4 regions of the Sedimentibacter sp. MB35-C1 genome follow, and region 1 is predicted to be linked to each of the others. Evidence: riboswitches for the same ligand, from Rfam matches in the RefSeq annotation. Region 1 holds a riboswitch; each other region holds the start of a gene.
What was found. Region 1 has a riboswitch for thiamine pyrophosphate ahead of thiW (energy coupling factor transporter S component ThiW). Riboswitches for the same ligand answer to the same signal wherever they lie in the genome.

Region 1 (3,233 bases):
CTTTTACGTCTCTGGACAATTCGCCGCTAATTCCCAAAGCTGCCGTACCTAATATTACACCCTCTAATATCCTACCGGATGAAATATAGCTTGCAATTAAAACATTGAGCATACATCCTGTACCGGTTATATGAGACATAATTTCAATACCGTTTTTAATTGAATATGTTTTTCTTCCGTCACTTATTATATCAATTTTTCCGGTAGCAACGACTACCGCCCCTGTGGCCAATGACAGCTCTCTGACAATTTCAGAATTTCTTACTAAAGTATTCGCATTTATTACGTCATCATTTCCGGCATCTATTCCCACAGAATGCGAATCCATATTGCAAAGTGATTTTATTTCTGACATGTTTCCCTTTATTGCAGATGGTTTGTTCTTACATATATATTCCTTGGCATAATTAAGCCTCAAGCTGCTGCACCCTACTCCCACAACATCGATTATTGAAGGAATTTTACTTATAGCTGCCACTTTCCCCGAAAGCATCATAGACTTTATCCTTACATCTGTTATGTTGCCTAAGTTTACAGCTAACGCCTGTGATAACGCCGTTATTTCCTCAACCTCATCAGGATGTTCTGCCATTATGGGCTTGGATCCGGCAGCTAAGACAATATTTGCACAGTCATTGATTGATATGGGATTTGTTATACAATGTATCAGAGGACTGTCTACTTTAATCTGTAACTTTATTTTTAAAAGTTGGTTTATCATAAACATTAACTCCTAAGCTTTTTTGAAATTTCAGTAACATTCCGTTCCTACTTAAAGCCTTCAACAATATGTATGCTGCCATACCTCCCATTATTGTAGCTGTTATAAATGAAGGAACGTAAAACATCCATGTAAGGCCTGTTCTGCCCCATATCAATGCCATTACAGGATATGAGACAATTGCCCCAATAACACCTGTACCAAATATTTCACCTATAACGGCAAATATTATTTTACCATTTGAAATTCGATAAAAAATTCCGGAAAGAAACGCACCGAATACTGCGCCTGTAAGAGCAAGCGGAGGGATTCCCATAAATATCATACGTATTATTCCTATCATAACAGCGCAAAGAAGTGAATACCACGGCCCCAGCAATACTGAGCAAACAATATTTATTAGGTGAGCAGTAGGACACAGCCCTTCAACTCTGAGAATCGGTGAAATTACTACTCCGATTGCAACAAGCATGGAAAGGACTACAGTTTTGAACAGTGAAGATTTTCTTGTCATTTTTTAAACCTCTCTTAAGATAAAATTCTCTGAAACATATGAAAGGTTCTAGGCATGACAAAACAGCGACTTAAAACCTGTGCAAATTATTTCAGGCCGGTCGAAGCTCAATTGCTCCCTCTCAGTCCGTACACGGACTCCCATCGCTGTTTATTTTTAAACTCTAAAGACTCAGGCCCAGGGCGCTCCCCCTTTGCCTGATGATAACAAATCTGTCTCAAAGCTATAATAAAGAATTTATAAAAAATAAAAAATGCGAAATACCAACACGATATTTCACATTAATCTAAGCTCAATGCATTATCCCTACGTTGGCATTATCCAAATCAGGTTATTAGGGTCGAAGTATAAATACTTCCTCTCAGCCTGTTACGGCTCCCCTTATTTCTTATATAAATTTTAGCATATATAAATAGCTTTGTCAAAAAATTTATAGCTAAACAATGCTTGTAGAAAAGATTTACTGCTCTTTTAGTATAACCACATCATTTTCTCCGAAGGATACAAATATCTTTTCTCCAACACCTAAAGTATGATGTTCCGACGCATTAAGCTCATCAAGAGAAATATTCATATCTCCAATTTTTATCTGGCAACGGGTTATAAGTCCCAATTCTTCTTTAAAATCAATCACACCTTCAATACCGTCTTTGTCTATGTGAAGATGTTCCGGACGAATCATCGCAGTAACTGTTTCACCAATTATATCATTTTCAATATTTATTTTTTTGTTAAGAACATTTATATATTTCTTATCGCTATCACTTTGTACTTGACAGTTAAATAAATTTGCCTGACCAACAAAACTTGCTACAAAGGAATTTTTAGGATTTCTGTAAATTTCATTTGGTGATGCGCACTGCTGTATTTCTCCTTTGTTCATAACCGTAATGCGGTCTGCAATGGACATAGCCTCTTCCTGGTCATGGGTTACATAGATACTTGTAATACCCAGCTCTCGCTGCAGCTTTTTGATGCTTTGCCTCATAGACACTCTTAATTTTTCATCAAGATTTGATAGAGGTTCATCAAATAATAGTATGTCAGGCTTTATTACCAAAGCGCGAGCCAATGCCACCCTTTGTCTTTGACCTCCTGATAGTTCCTGTATCTTTCTTTTTTCTAAACCTTCCAGCTCCACACTTTTTATTATTTTTGCTACCATTTCATTAATTTTAGAAGTGGGAAGTTTTCTAACTTTCAATCCAAAAGATATATTCTCTTCAACATTTAAATGAGGAAATAATGCATAGTTTTGAAAAACCATTGCCGTATTTCTTTTTTGCGGTGGAAAACTACTTACATCAACATCATTAAAAAGTATTCTTCCTTGGGTTCTTGAAATAAGACCTGCAATCATTCGTAACAAAGTTGTTTTTCCGCAGCCCGACGGTCCTAGTAGTACCATTATTTCTCCGTCTTCAATTTCCATAGAAACATCTTTAACAACCTGAGTGCTTTCATAAGTCTTACATATGTTCTCCAATTTAATTTTCATGCTGAATCACCCCCTTAAACTTATCTGTAATACTTTTTCTGTTAAGAATAACATAAAACACTCCCATTAAAGCCAATGTAACAAAGGACAGCAACAGTGCCAATGTAGCAGGAACTCCTATTGCAGAATGAGTTATTGATTGAAATATAACCTGTACTGCAACTTTGTTCTTTGGAAGTATTAAAAATATTATGGCACCTAAAGTTGTCATTGTACTTGAAAATATTTTTAAATATGATGCAGCGACAGCTTCCGTAAGAAGAGGCATAAGCACAAGCCTGAATGTTTTTATTTTACCCGCTCCCAGATTATACGAAGCATCTTCTAGGTCAGGGTCAATGTGTTCCAACAAAGCATATCCTGATTTCATTGCCACATTTAATGATCTTGCTATACATATAAGATATATAATAACACTTGTACCAAGTATAATCCACGGTGACAAGTTTGGTAATATATATTTTCCTATTCCGAATATGGGATACTTGAATGTCACAAGA
Region 2 (3,233 bases), 110 kb from region 1:
ATTTAACCTGCTTGCCGCCAGGTAATATATATCCGGTTTGTTTTTCCCAACCCCCACCTCATCGCAGCTGACAATAAAGGAAAAACACTTTAAAACACCATTTCGCTCAAGCGCTGCAGCTGCTAATTTCAAAGGCGAAGCAGTTGCAACACACATGAACACGCCTTCTTTTTTTAATTTTTCTAGATATTCTTTGACATAGGGTTTTAACTTCAGCTCATATCTATACTTATCTTCTATCAGGCTTTTTACTCCCGATATTATTTCCTCAACACTTAAGTTCATTTTAAACCTTTCTATGAAATACTCTGCTGATTCTTCCAAAGACATAGGTGCAATAATTTCGTTCAGGTTTTTCGGAGGCGTAATCTTAAGAAAAGACAAATACTCCTTTCCTATGTTATGCCAAGCAGGCATTGAATCAAGCAATGTGCCATCCATATCAAAAATTGAGTATTTAAACTTCTTCACATAATCCTCCCATCTTATTTTTTAAGATTAAATTTGTCTGCAGCTACACACATTATAACCGAAAGAATCATTACCGGCAACGTACTTCCTATAATTGTATCAGTATTTAAAAATAAACGATACAATATAAATCCTATCCCCCATATAATGAAATTAGTAACATCAACTGATTTTTTCAAGTTGTCCTTTTTTAATATAAAATAATCAGCTATCAAAATAGAAATCATAGGAGCGAAAACCGATCCTATTAAATATAAGAAGTTTTCATATTGTTCAACCGGCGTAAAAACTGCCAGCAAGGTTCCGGATACACATGCCGCAATGGCCATTGTTTTTTCAGGAAGCTTGCTGTTGATAGCATTAAAGCTGACTCCTGCTGAATATACATCCAGAAACGTTGTTGTAACTGTTGAAAATAAAATAATCAGCACTCCCATTAACCCGAATCCTACTTTTAGCATCATCGCAGCAATATCACTTTCGCCAGTATATAACGCTGCTCCAAGGCCTATTGAGTACATAAATACACTTCCTATAAAATACGTAATTACACTTGCACGTGCAGCCACTTTAGGATGCTTGGCATTTTTAGTATAGTCAGAAATTAAAGGAAGCCATGACAATGGCATAGCTATTGAAAGTTCAATTGCCATACCGAAACTCATGCTGCCTGCCACTTCTGCCTGTTCTGTACCACTGAATACAGTAAAGCCTAAAAGTACAGTAAGAATAAACAATCCACCTATTGTAAAGATGTTTATCTTCTCCAAATTTTTATACCCAATCACAACCCATAATAAAATTATTGCTCCGATTATAAAGCTCCAGATTATATCGGATTGGGCTCCTGCACCAGAGTTAAGCATTATTCCCATTGCCTTAGACCCCTGCATTATCATTACAGCTGTCCAACCGACCAACTGTAACACATTGAGCAACGCAAAAAACTTTCTTCCCTGAACGCCGAATGAAAATCCTACGGATTCCATAGAAGATTTTTTGCTTTCCGCCCCTATAATCCCTGAATAATACAATAGTATACATCCGATTATATGACCTATTACTATTGCAATAAAACCTTTTTCAAACCCCAGTGGTACAAATAGTGTTCCTGTGTAAATTTCCGCAATGGATATTGCTGCACCAAACCAAAGTAATCCATTGCTTAATGTTGATGTTTTGTAACTTTCCATAATATAATTCCTTTCATTAAAAATGGGATATGCCGACATGCGGTATATCCCATTTACTTACATAAACAGTTCCCTACGTTGGCATTATCCAAATCAGGTACGGTCGAAACTTTCAGTTTCCTCTCAGCCTATTATTAAGCTCCCGCTTTGTGATTATTAATTTTACTATATTATAATACTAATACTCTCTAATTGCAAAATATTTTTATCATTTAACAATATTCAATTTCCCTATATCAGTTTGCTCTATGTGTGAATTGAAAAATTCTTTCATTACACAAACCATGCTGTACGTATCCATAATACCGGCAGTTTCATAGGATGAATGCATTGCCAGCTGAGCAAGTCCAACATCAACCGTGTTGATGCTTACATTCAGCGAAGCTATATTGCCAAGTGTACTACCACCAGGCATATCAGAGCGGTTTGAATAATGCTGGTACTTCACTCCTGCATTCTCACACAACAATTGGAATACTGCACAGCTTACAGAATCCGTTGTATATTTCTGATTGGCATTATGCTTAATTACTACACCTTCATTCATATATACGCCATTTGAAGGATCGCTTTTTTCCGGATGGTTCGGGTGAACAGCATGTGCATTATCAGCAGATACCATAAATGAAGAAGCAAGGGCACACAAATATTCTTCATCAGCCTTTCCCAAGCTGGAATTAATTCTTTTCAAAACATCCGGCAGAAATGTGGATGCTGCTCCCTGCTTTGTTCCACTTCCTACTTCCTCATTATCGAAACAGCAGTAAACGCTTACGGATTTTGAATTATATCCCTGCATGAAACCTTTCAGTGTAGCATATGCACATTGAAGATTATCAAGCCTCGGTGATGACAAAAATTCATAACCGCCTCCCCATATGCTGGGTTCCATTCGGTTATACAGATACAAATCCGAACTGATTATATTGTCCTTTTGTACATCCGAAAATTCCGCAACCATATCCATTAAATCGCATTCTCCAGCGCATGAAGACCCATACAAAGGCATAAGATCAACCTGTTCGTTGTATTTCATGGCAGAATTTATTTCTCTGTTAATATGTATGGCCACATTAGGAATAATAACCAAGTCTCTATCTATATTAACAAGCCTTGATTCAATACTATTTCCTTTTTTTATTACAATCCTTCCGGCAGCTGACAGAGGTCTGTCAAACCAAGACGAGTAAATCATTCCTCCATATTTTTCAGTATTAAGCTGTATGTATTTATTTTTTGTCTCAATCTTATAGTTGTCCTTAATTTTAAAGTTAGGTGAATCACCGTGAGAAGCCACAATATTAAAGCTGTACTCTTCCAAATCCTCACCTGTCTTAAAAGCTATTATCGAGGATAAATTCCTTGTAACAAAATATTTTTTTTCCTTTTCAATATCCCATTTTTTTCCCTCGCTCAATTCAGTAAATCCATTAGAAATAAGTTCATTCTTTATTTCTTCAACAGCATGAAATGCACTAGGGCTTTTTTTAATGAAATTCATCATTTCTCTCGATATATCCTTATACAATTTTCCACCTCTGAATTATTAAAATTATCATTTATTTTATG
Region 3 (3,233 bases), 260 kb from region 1:
TCATAAATTCATCGGAATTTTTATTTTTGACCATTCCCATAACCAAAGTCTGCCCTTCATAAACTACGTCCCCTTCCTTGACTACAGGTTGGCCGCTCTTTGCTATCACTTTATTTATTATGGCATTTTTAACTGAAATAATGCTTGATGGCTCGTTGGTTTTTATTTCTGCCTTTTCAGGAGTTTTTTCTTTCACAAATATTATTAAATTTGATCCTTCTATATACACCTCAACAAATTTAAAATTTTCAAACTTGCTGTAAAGAAGAGTCTCTATTTTTTTAGCTTTTATTTCTGTGTGAGCAATAGGAATTTTTATGCTGTTTTCGTCCAAAGTCCTCATTATTTCTTTAGCTGTAAGATTTGTTGTACCTACAATCTGCACGCTCCATACCAGAGATGATATTATGTAAAGGCATATAAAAAGAATAAAAAGCCCAACAATAAAGCCTTTGCGAACTCTTAATTTTCTGAGTTTTAATGCAAAACCTTTTTTGCTGACTGCCTCTGTCTTTGTTTCTCGCAATATTTCTTCATACTTTCTGTAATCTTCATATGAAATTTTAAACCTAACGGATTCCTCGTTTTTTTCTACATCCCACATTCGAATGCCTTTTCTTCGGAGTAAATTTATTATTTTTTCGCAGTTAGATGCCTTAAGCCGCACTACAACATAGCCTCTCAATAAATACATCAACTTAAATATAAGCATACTTACTCCTTCTTGCCAAATATAATTTGATTGATATTTCCTCTTATAATTACATTATAGTTATTTATCTCTTCTATCTTAAATTTCGATCCCTTTATCAAAATGGTGTTTTCTGCAGTCTTTATCCCAACCTCATCATTTTCGTATACAGTCATACCCAAATGGTTTTCAATTATGACTTTTTTATTTCCATGCATTTTTAAATCAAAATTGTCCGACAATGCATCATTGGGGATTTCTAAATCATCCGCCAGCTTGCTCCTAAGGTTGTTAAATTTTCCCATACATACCTCCTTATGGCTTGATCATGCTTAAACATGAGAGTTGTCTTATAATAAATTATGCATAGGTAACTTGTACTATGATAACACCTGTGGGCATCTTTTTAAATATATAATCAAAGCAGCAATTGTATAAAATTATTAATTATTTCTGATTTTGGTGATAATTTTATTGGCAGATATTTGTTAAATGTTGACACACATTTAATATGATAGTAAAATATAAACAGCAGGGGAACTGGATTCAGTTGAGAAGGTTAAAACCTAACCCTTTGAACCTGACGGTTAACACCGTGGTAGGGAGCGATATTGCTATTATTTATAACGCTTGCCTTTCAGGTGGGCGTTTTTTATTTGCCCCCAATATTCCCAGGCTCTGCCAGCCTAAAAATATAGGCTGAAACCAAAATAACGGAGGTATTCATGAAGTACAAAACACAGATGGAAGCAGCAAAAAAAGGATTTATTACTAAGGAAATGAAAGTCGTTGCAGAGAAAGAAGGCATGCAGGCTGATAAGCTTTGTCAGTTGGTAGCGTGCGGCCAGGTAGCAATTCCGGCAAATATTTATCACACTTCTCTGTCACCTGAGGGAATAGGGACCGGACTTAAAACCAAAATTAATGTAAATTTGGGTATTTCAGGAGATTGCAAGGATTACAGCCTAGAAATTGAAAAAGCCAAATTATCGCTGAAATTCGGATGCGAATCAATAATGGATTTGAGTAACTACGGAAAAACAAATTCCTTTCGCAAAGAGTTAATTGCAATGTCCGGTGCTATGATAGGAACAGTACCTATGTATGATGCGGTGGGCTATCTTGAAAAAGAGTTGTCTGAAATATCCGCTCAGGACTTTTTTAGTGTCGTTGAAGCTCATGCAAAGGAAGGCGTTGATTTTATGACGATACATGCCGGCATAAACCGACGTGCCATAGAATCCCTAAAGCGAGAAAAACGTCTTACAAATATAGTGTCAAGAGGCGGCTCTCTATTGTTTGCTTGGATGGAAATGACAGGAAACGAAAATCCGTTTTTTGAATATTATGATGATTTGCTAGGTATACTCAGAGAATATGATGTTACCATAAGCCTTGGTGATGCCCTGAGACCAGGATCTATTGCAGATAGTACCGATGCTGCTCAAATCAGTGAGCTGATTGAAATAGGCAATTTAACAAAACGTGCGTGGGAACAAGATGTTCAGGTGATGGTTGAAGGTCCGGGACATATGGCCATGAATGAAATTGCCGCCAATATGACTCTTCAAAAGCGTATTTGCCACAATGCTCCGTTTTATGTGCTTGGACCTATTGTAACAGACATTGCTCCAGGATATGATCATATAACTTCAGCCATTGGCGGTGCAATTGCTGCGGCAAACGGAGCTGATTTTCTTTGCTACGTTACTCCGGCTGAACACCTGCGTCTGCCGGATCTTGACGATGTTAGAGAAGGAATAGCTGCCAGCAAAATTGCTGCTCATGCTGCTGACATCGCAAAGGGAATCCCAGGGTCAAGAGATATGGACAATCGAATGAGTGATGCACGCAGAAGGATAGATTGGGAAGAAATGTTTTCGCTTGCCTTAGACGGAGAAAAAGCGAGAAAATATTTTGAAAGCACACCTCCTTCGGACAAGAACAGCTGCTCAATGTGCGGAAAAATGTGTGCAATGCGTACAACAAACCACATATTAGAGGGAAAAAAGGTAGAACTCTGTAAATAATTTGAAAATAACAGGAGGTTTTTTAGAAAGAAATTTCTAAAAAACCTCCTGTAGCTTACACGCTTTTTTTAACTCCGATTTGCCCTCTGTTTTCAATTATATAGTCTCCGGCTTTGTATATTCACTGGCTTTATTTCATCATGGTTATAAGTGATATATACATATGTACTATTGGCATCATTTATGTTTTCCGGTGTAATTTTAGTATTCAACAACTTACTCAGCAAAGCAGAACTTGTTTCCGACCTTATTACCTCTAGGTTGCTTAAAGCAATATCAATATTTTTTAATTTATCCGGTGATATTGAGCTCGCCCCTAAATAATCTGTTGAAGCAGATGAAAGATTATCTATTAAGACTTTGTATGCTGAGTTTACAGTAAATGTAAAAATATTGACAGATAAAATAAAAATGATTATTGAACATATTAAAATTACAAAGCTTTTTTTATTTTCTTTGCTCATCCTCTGTCCCCCTTGTTTTTCAATTACATTTAAATGTATCTTCATAGA
Region 4 (3,233 bases), 1.4 Mb from region 1:
ACACTCTGTATGTAGGAGGAAGGAAAAATGCGCTGGATCATTTAGAATCTGCATATATTAATGGATTTTCGCCGTTTTCAACAGGATGCCATGTAATTATAGCGGACGGCTTGAAAGGTACTGACGAGTCGCTTGTACCAGTAGAGGGAGCAGAATATGTAAAAGAGGCGAAAATAGGGCGTGCTGTAATGGATGCCGATGTGTTTATTTCGCTGAACCATTTTAAAGGGCATGAGCTTACAGGCTTTGGGGGAGCTATAAAAAACATAGGAATGGGTTGTGGTTCACGCGCTGGTAAGATGGAAATGCACAGCAGCGGAAAGCCTAGAATTTCTCAGAGAAAGTGTATAGGATGCGGTTCGTGTGCAAAGAACTGTGCTCACGGTGCTATTACGTTGACCGAGCGCAAGGCTTCCATCAATCATGATAAGTGCGTGGGTTGTGGCAGATGCATAGGCGTCTGTCCCGTTGATGCGGTTAAGTCTGCTTCGGATGAATCCAACTATATTCTTAACAAAAAAATTGCTGAATACACTGCAGCGGTTTTGAGGGGAAGACCTCATTTTCACATAAGCTTGGTTATTGACGTTTCACCTTATTGTGATTGTCACAGTGAGAATGATATACCCATAGTTCCTGATGTGGGAATGTTCGCATCTTTTGATCCGGTTGCTCTGGACGTGGCGTGTGCGGATGCAGTTAACCGTCAGACAGCTGTTGAAGGAAGCATGCTTGCTAAAAAAATACATGAACATCATGATCATTTCAAAAATATACATCCCGAAACAGACTGGATGTCTGCAATAGAACATTCTGTGAAGCTGAATCTGGGAAGCAGTGAATATGAACTGATTACTATATGATGTAAGCATAGAGTAAAAAAGGTTGACAATATTTTTTACATGTGCTAATATCATTCTGCGGGGAGCTTAAAGAATTAGGCTGAGATAGAACTACTCAAATGTTCAAAACCCTAAAACAGAACAACTGTTTGGAACCTGACCCAGGTAATGCTGGCGTAGGGATTGTATATATCATTAGGATATTAACCTTAAAGGTTGTTTACAAACCTCTCCGTTACCGGGGAGGTTTTTATTGTATATTATAAGGAGGATTTAAAATGAACGCAAATATTGCTATTCAAGTTTTACCGCATGTTGAATCAGACCAGGAAGTTATACGTATTGTTGACGAGGTAATTGCTTATATTAAAAGTACGGGATTAAATTACTACGTTGGGCCCAGCGAAACTTCAATAGAGGGAGACTATGACCAGCTAATGGAAATCGTAAAAAATTGCCAGTTGGTTGCAGCAAAGGCAGGAGCGCCTAAAGTATCAGCTTACGTTAAAATTGGTTTTGTTCCGGATGGCGGGGTGCTGACTATTGACCAAAAAGTTACAAAACATCATAAATAAAGTATCGCCTGTAATGGCTATAGCCGTTATTTTAGTACTATGGCAGTTTTTATCATCAGCGGGCATTGTACCTAAGTACATGTTGCCGTCTCCTTTTGATGTTGTACTGGCATTTGTAAATGACTTTGACTTGCTGATGGAACATGCCGAAACTACTTTAACTGAAGCATTTTTGGGACTTACGGCAGGGACTGCACTTGGATTTGTAATTGCTGTATTGATGGATAGATTTAATTTATTTTATAAATCTGTATATCCTGTTATTGTGCTGACGCAGACGGTGCCTACCGTTGCCATAGCGCCTCTTTTGGTTCTGTGGATGGGATATGGTATACTGCCTAAAATAACGCTGATTGTTATAATAACCTTTTTCCCAATAACTGTAAGCTTGTTGGAAGGTTTTCGCTCGGCAGATAACGATGCTCTGAATTTATTGAGGGCTATGGGAGCTAATAGGTTTCAATGCTTTATGCACATTAAACTTCCAAATGCTTTGAACCAGTTCTTTTCAGGGCTTAAAATATCGGTGTCCTATTCTGTGGTGGGTGCCGTAGTTTCCGAGTGGCTGGGAGGATTTACAGGCCTTGGGGTGTACATGACGAGGGTAAGAAAGTCATACTCATTTGACAAAATGTTTGCTGTGATATTTTTTATTTCTCTCATAAGCCTAATATTGATGCTTTTGGTATCGTATATGAGAAAACTTGCAATGCCATGGGAAAGAGCAAAAAAAGAAAATAATTAACTAGAAAGGAAAAACAAATGAAAAGCAAAAAAAGAATTGTATTTTGCATAATATCCATATTAATTTTATCAGCGTTGATGCTGACATCATGCAGCTCTAACGAACCTAAAAATGAGGTGGATAACGCTGGTAATGATGAAAAAACAAAATTGAAAATAGTGTTGGACTGGACACCTAATACAAATCACACCGGATTATATGTTGCTCAGTCAAAAGGCTACTTTGCAGAGCAGGGGCTTGAAGCAGAAATACTTCAGCCACCAGAAGGAGGAGCTGATACTTTGGTTGGAGGCGGCGGAGCCGAATTCGGAATTAGTTTTCAGGATACATTAGCTCCTAACAATGCTTCTGAAAATCCAATACCTGTTACAGCAGTTGCTTCTTTAATACAGCATAACACATCAGGTATTATTTCTCTGAAAGAGAACGGAATAGATTCCCCTGCAAAAATGTCAGGTCATACATATGCTACATGGGATATGCCGATAGAGCAAGCCATAATTAAAAAGATTGTAGAAGATGACGACGGAAATTTTGAAGATATAGAAATGGTTCCAAGCACAGTTACAGATGTTATCACTGCTTTGCAGACAGATATAGACACAGTGTGGATATTCTATGCATGGGATGGAATTGCAACAAAGGTTAAGGGACTGGATACAAATTACCTTAATTTTGCCGACTATGGAAAAGAGCTGGACTATTACTGCCCTGTTTTGATAGTTAACGACGAATTTGCAAAAAACAATCCTGAAACTGTTAAAAAAGCATTGACAGCCATTAAAAAAGGATATGAATTTGCTATAGAAAATCCAGAGGAAGCCGCTCAAATTTTATTAGATGCAGCTCCGGAGCTGGATTCAGAGATAGTTAACGAAAGCCAGAAATGGTTAGCTGATCAATATGTTGCAGACGCTGAAAAATGGGGATACATTGACCAGGAAAGATGGGATGCATTCTACGGATGGCTGGTTGAAAACAAATTGGTGGAAAATGAAATCCCTGAGGGAGCAGGATTTACAAACGAATATCTCCCAGAATAGAAAAATATGATTAAGAGGACTTAATGAT

Region 2: it holds a riboswitch for thiamine pyrophosphate, as region 1 does, so the genes downstream of both, cytX (putative hydroxymethylpyrimidine transporter CytX) here and thiW (energy coupling factor transporter S component ThiW) in region 1, are expected to answer to the same signal.
Region 3: it holds a riboswitch for thiamine pyrophosphate, as region 1 does, so the genes downstream of both, thiC (phosphomethylpyrimidine synthase ThiC) here and thiW (energy coupling factor transporter S component ThiW) in region 1, are expected to answer to the same signal.
Region 4: it holds a riboswitch for thiamine pyrophosphate, as region 1 does, so the genes downstream of both, RBQ61_RS17205 (thiamine-binding protein) here and thiW (energy coupling factor transporter S component ThiW) in region 1, are expected to answer to the same signal.

The regions. Positions count from the first base shown of each region.
Region 1 covers NZ_CP133188.1:2,162,924-2,166,156, reverse strand. The annotation lists gene thiM (hydroxyethylthiazole kinase) at 1-721, opposite strand, end outside; gene thiW (energy coupling factor transporter S component ThiW) at 684-1,235, opposite strand; TPP riboswitch at 1,522-1,627, opposite strand; gene RBQ61_RS10335 (ABC transporter ATP-binding protein) at 1,696-2,733, opposite strand; gene RBQ61_RS10330 (iron ABC transporter permease) at 2,723-3,233, opposite strand, start outside.
Region 2 covers NZ_CP133188.1:2,267,972-2,271,204, reverse strand. The annotation lists gene RBQ61_RS10835 (HAD family phosphatase) at 1-471, opposite strand, end outside; gene cytX (putative hydroxymethylpyrimidine transporter CytX) at 486-1,664, opposite strand; TPP riboswitch at 1,718-1,820, opposite strand; gene RBQ61_RS10825 (M18 family aminopeptidase) at 1,873-3,192, opposite strand.
Region 3 covers NZ_CP133188.1:2,419,983-2,423,215, forward strand. The annotation lists gene RBQ61_RS11590 (sporulation protein YqfD) at 1-712, opposite strand, end outside; gene RBQ61_RS11595 (YabP/YqfC family sporulation protein) at 715-996, opposite strand; TPP riboswitch at 1,215-1,313, shown strand; gene thiC (phosphomethylpyrimidine synthase ThiC) at 1,417-2,721, shown strand; gene RBQ61_RS11605 (hypothetical protein) at 2,814-3,185, opposite strand.
Region 4 covers NZ_CP133188.1:3,537,322-3,540,554, reverse strand. The annotation lists gene RBQ61_RS17210 (DUF362 domain-containing protein) at 1-863, shown strand, start outside; TPP riboswitch at 912-1,042, shown strand; gene RBQ61_RS17205 (thiamine-binding protein) at 1,121-1,417, shown strand; gene RBQ61_RS17200 (ABC transporter permease) at 1,386-2,162, shown strand; gene RBQ61_RS17195 (ABC transporter substrate-binding protein) at 2,180-3,205, shown strand; gene RBQ61_RS17190 (ABC transporter ATP-binding protein) at 3,232-3,233, shown strand, end outside.